2 regions of the Pseudoduganella dura genome follow, and region 1 is predicted to be linked to the other one. Evidence: predicted binding sites of a transcription regulator. Region 1 holds the regulator's gene; the other holds the start of a gene.
The links. Region 1 encodes LexA, which represses DNA repair genes until DNA is damaged. Its sites were predicted from a motif close to ACTGTATNNNNATACAGT; they were not measured.
Positions count from the first base shown of each region.

Region 1 (2,392 bases):
CGATCTGGTCGACGATTTCCGGCAGGCGCTGGACGCATGATGCACCGCTGCCGCGGTGCGGCGGTCTTGCTGGCCGCCGCATCGCTGTGCACCGCTGCGCATGCCGGGGTATCGGTGCCGCTGGCCCTGGAAAAGGGCATCCCGGTCGCGCAGCTGACGATCGACGGCGCCACGTTCCCGTTCACGTTCGACATCGGATCGAGCCGCACCGTGCACCTGACGCGCGACGTGATGGCGAAGATCCCCGGCCTGCGGCTTACCGGGCGCAAGCAGCGCAGCGCCGACCTGGCCGGCAAGGTGCGCGAGGAAGAAGAGTTCGTGATTCCCGACCTCGTCATCAACGGCGTGGCGTTCGGCGAGGTGACCGGCGTATCGTATGAGGCGTGGGGCCTGAACATCGGCAAGGAGGCGGGCCCGCCGCCGCATTCGGTAATCGGCCTGGGCCTGTTCGCGCAGCAGCCGTTCGTCTACGACCAGTCGGCGCGCACGCTGCGCTTCGGCGCGCCGCTCGACGCGGGACCGGGCTGGCAGGCGCTGCCCCATGAGAAGGTCCACGAGGGTATCGTCACGACATTGTCGAACGGCCGGGCGAGCTACCGGCTGGTGTTCGATTCGGCCGCCAGCATCTCGCTGGTCAAGCCGCAATCGGTGCAGGCACAGAAGGACGACACGGCGCCATGCGACCTGTTCGGGCCAGGAAAGCCTTGCCGGACAGTGTCGCTGGCGCTGCCGGGAGGAGGTGCGGTCAAGCCCTACCTGATGCCGCTGCCGGAATTCTTCCAGCCGGATGGCATCGTGGGCGCGGACTTTTTCGGACAGCGTGCCGTGTACGTGGACCTGGCCAACGGCAAGGTGGCGGTGCGGCCCACGGGGCAGGCAGGCGCGCAAGAGGAGAGCAGGGGCCGCTGAGCACCCGGCAGGCAGTGCCTGGTGCTCAGTACCGGATTCTCAGACCTGATTCCCGGTGCCAGCTTCCCGGCGCCGGGTACCTGGCAGGTACTCAGTGCCAGGTGCGCAGCAGGCCGACCGCCAGGCCTTCGAGCGCGAACTCATCGTCCGGGTTCACCGTGATGATCTTGAAATCCGGGTTTTCGGGCAGCAGCTCGATCGTTGAACCGGTGCGGCGATAGCGCTTCACCGTCACCTCGTTGCCGATGCGGGCGACCACGATCTGGCCGTTCTTCGCGCTGTCCACCTTCTTCACGGCCAGCAGGTCGCCGTCCATGATGCCGACATCGCGCATCGACTCGCCGCGCACCTTCAGCAGGAAATCGGGCTTCGCGGAGAACAGCGCGGGATCGACGCTGTAGCTCTTTTCCAGGTTTTCCTGTGCCAGCATCGGCGAACCGGCGGCCACGCGGCCGATCAGCGGCAGTTGCATCAGCAATGCCGCCGGCACGTGCGGCAGGGAATCGGACATAGGCGCGGACATGGGCGCGGACATGGCGGGCGCGGCCGGCGCCGCGCGCTCCCCCAGCAGGCGGATGCCGCGCGACGTGCCGGCGGTGATCTCGATCGCGCCTTTGCGCGCCAGCGCCTTCAGGTGTTCCTCGGCCGCATTGGCCGATTTGAAGCCCAACTCGGCGGCGATTTCCGCACGGGTCGGCGGGAAGCCGGTGGTGGTGATGGCATCCCTGATCAGATTGAGAATTTGTTCCTGCCTTGCAGTGAGCTTGATCATGATGCGATAGCTGTGGATATAGACAGTCTGTATTTTTGTACAGTACTCGCGCGAATGCAAGGGTAAACCGTGCTTTCGCCGAAATATTTCTTTAAAGGCGGCGTTTAGCCTGGTTTTGAAGCAACATTGCCGGCGGGGGGCAGCTGCGACGGCCAGCCGGGATGGCCAGGCGGTAACTAGCAATTGTCCAAAATCCCTGCTATGCTAGCGGGCTTACCTCTTCCCACACCCGTCTTGACGCCGGGGTGGGCTATCAACACAGTCCTTAAGGGAGTTTGCATGCGTCACTACGAAATCGTATTTATCGTCCATCCGGACCAAAGCGAGCAAGTGCCCGCGATGATCGAACGTTACAAAGCCAGCGTGACCTCGCGCGGCGGTAATGTCCACCGCGTCGAAGATTGGGGCCGCCGTCAAATGGCTTACTCGATCCAGAAACTGGCCAAGGCACACTACATCTGCCTGAACATCGAGTGCGACAACGACACTCTGGTGGAACTGGAAACCGCGTTCAAATTCAATGATGCCGTGCTGCGCCACCTGACCGTCAAGATGAAGAAAGCGGAAACCGCTCCTTCGCCAATGATGAAGTCGGTCCAGCGCGAAGACGCTGCCAAGAGCCACCGCGCCGAAGCTGCTGCGCCTGCCGCCGCCGCTGCCGCCTAAATTCGTTTCGGAATTCCGCTGAACCAGCTCCAGTTTGTCGGCCTC
Region 1 is NZ_WNWM01000002.1:4,761,742-4,764,133, forward strand. It holds gene GJV26_RS20800 (cystathionine gamma-synthase family protein) at 1-40, shown strand, start outside; gene GJV26_RS20805 (pepsin/retropepsin-like aspartic protease family protein) at 37-909, shown strand; gene lexA (transcriptional repressor LexA) at 1,001-1,681, opposite strand; gene rpsF (30S ribosomal protein S6) at 1,961-2,347, shown strand; gene priB (primosomal replication protein N) at 2,366-2,392, shown strand, end outside.

Region 2 (2,392 bases), 120 kb from region 1:
TTACCTGCCGCAGGGCGAGCCACCCCCGAAGGGATGGCCGCTGGTGCTAATGCTGCATGGCTGCCAGCAGACCGCGACCCAGTTCGCGCAGGGCACGCGGATGAACGCGGTGGCGGAAAAGAAGGGCTTTGCCGTGCTGTACCCCCAGCAATCGGTCACCGTGCACGCGCAGCGATGCTGGCGCTGGTTCGACCGGTCCACGCAGGCCGGCGGCGGCGACGTGCAGCCGGTGGCGGCCATCCTCGGCAAGGTGCTGTCGCAGTATCCGGTCGACCGGCGCCGCCTCTATGTGTGCGGCATCTCGGCCGGCGCCGGCATGGCCAACATCATGGCGCTCAATTTCCCGGACCTGTTCGCCGCGGTCGGCCTGCATTCGGGTCCCGTGTTCGGCGCCGGCCACGGCACCGTGGGCGCGCTGGGCGTGATGCGCCACGGCGGCGGATTGCGCACCGAGCCGGCCATCCGCGAAGTGCTGGCGCGCCGCGCCGATTTTCCGGTGATGCCGGCGATCCTCATCCAGGGCGATGCGGACACGGTGGTGCATGCCGTGAACCAGCAGCAGCTCGTGCAGCAGAGCCTGCTGTTGAACGGCGTGCCGGCCGATGCGCCCGTCAAGGTGACGCGGCGCGGCACGCGCAGCGGGCACGAGATCCGCGATTACCAGGTCGGCAGCAAGGTCGTGCTGCGGGTGGTGCGCGTCGATACGCTGGACCATGCGTGGAGCGGCGGCGATCCGCGGATCGCCTTCCACGCGAAGGGACCGGATGCGAGCAGGATGATGCTGGAGTTCTTTGCGAAACACCGGCGGTGATACCGCCTTTGCAATGGCGCGCACCATGCGGGCGGCTTTTCAGGCGGATTCGGCCGCGTTCGATTGCCAAAATATCATTGTCAAAACGTCCCATAGCTAGTACTGTATAGGCATACAGTATTTCTTTGCATCATCGCCTATGGCCCAAGCTGCCCCCATTCCAGTCACGATCCTGGCGCCGGAATCGCTGCATCCCTCACTCTGGCTTGCATCGCAACTGGCGCAATCGCACGACCGCTGTGTCGACACCGGCCACCCGGTACTGTCCACCCAGCTGCCGGGGGGCGGGTGGCCGACGGGAACGCTGGTGGAATTGCTGCTGCAACAGCCGGGCATCGGCGAGATGCGCCTGCTGCAGCCGACCCTGGCGGCAATGGAGCGGCCCATCGTGCTGGTGCAACCACCGTATGCGCCGCAGGCGCTGGCGCTCGATGCGCTGGGCATTTCGCCCACGCGGCTGATCTGGATCCGCAACACGGGCAAAAGCACCGATGCGCTGTGGGCCGCCGAACAGATCCTGCGCAGCGGCTGCTGCGGTGCGTTGCTGCTGTGGCAGCAGCACGTGCGCAGCGAGGCACTGCGCCGGCTGCACCTGGCCGCGCAGAGCAGCGAGACCCTGTTCTGCCTGATGCGACCGCTGGCGGCGGCGCAGGATGCGTCGCCGGCACCGTTGCGGCTGGCGCTGCGGCCCGTCGCCGGCGGGCTGGAGATCGGTTTTGTCAAACGCCGGGGGCCGCAACGCGATGCGCCACTGTTCCTGCCCCTTACTCCTTCTTTACTGCAACGACATGCGCCTCTGGATCGGCCTGCACCTGCCCCGGCTCCCGCTCGAAGTGTTCTGCCCGAACTGGTCGGCTGACACCTGCGCGGCGGTGCTGGACCATGAAGCGGTGCTGGCGGCATCGGATGACGCGCGGCGCGCCGGCGTGTTGCCAGGCATGCGCCGCGGCGGCGCGCTGATGATGGCGCCGGATATACAGTTGCACGAACGCGCGGCGGAGCTGGAGGCGGAGGCGCTCCACGCGGTGGCGATGGCCATGCTGCAGTTCACGCCCCAGGTTGCCGAGGGCGAGGAAGCCACGTTGCTGATGGACGTGGGGGCGAGCCTGCGCCTGTTCGGCGGCATCCGCCGCCTGTGCGCGCTGGTGCGCGCGAGCCTGCGCACGCTGGGCTTCACGGCCGTGCTGGGCGTGGCGCCCACGGCGCGCGGCGCGTGGCTGCTCGCGCGCGGCGGCGGCGGGCGGTCCCTGGCCATCGACAAGATGACGCGCCGGCTGCACCAATTGCCGGCGAGCCTGCTGCCGCCGGCCCGCCCCTACATGACATGGCTCGAAGGCATCGGCTGCCTGTCGGTGGGGGACGTGGCGCGCCTGCCGCGGCCGGGCCTGCAGCGGCGCTGCGGCCGCGCACTGCTCGACGTGCTCGATGCGGCACTGGGCCACGCGGCCGAGATGTTCCGCTGGATCGAGGCGCCGGCCACGTTCCACGCGAAGCTGGAACTGTTCGGGCGCATCGAGAACACGGACCTGCTGCTGGCCGGCGCGTGCCGGCTGCTGCAGCAGATGACCGGCTGGCTGCACG
Region 2 is NZ_WNWM01000002.1:4,642,926-4,645,317, forward strand. It holds gene GJV26_RS20295 (extracellular catalytic domain type 1 short-chain-length polyhydroxyalkanoate depolymerase) at 1-811, shown strand, start outside; gene imuA (translesion DNA synthesis-associated protein ImuA) at 951-1,670, shown strand; gene GJV26_RS20305 (Y-family DNA polymerase) at 1,600-2,392, shown strand, end outside.
Region 2: the regulator LexA is predicted to act here: its motif matches at 913-930, upstream of imuA (translesion DNA synthesis-associated protein ImuA).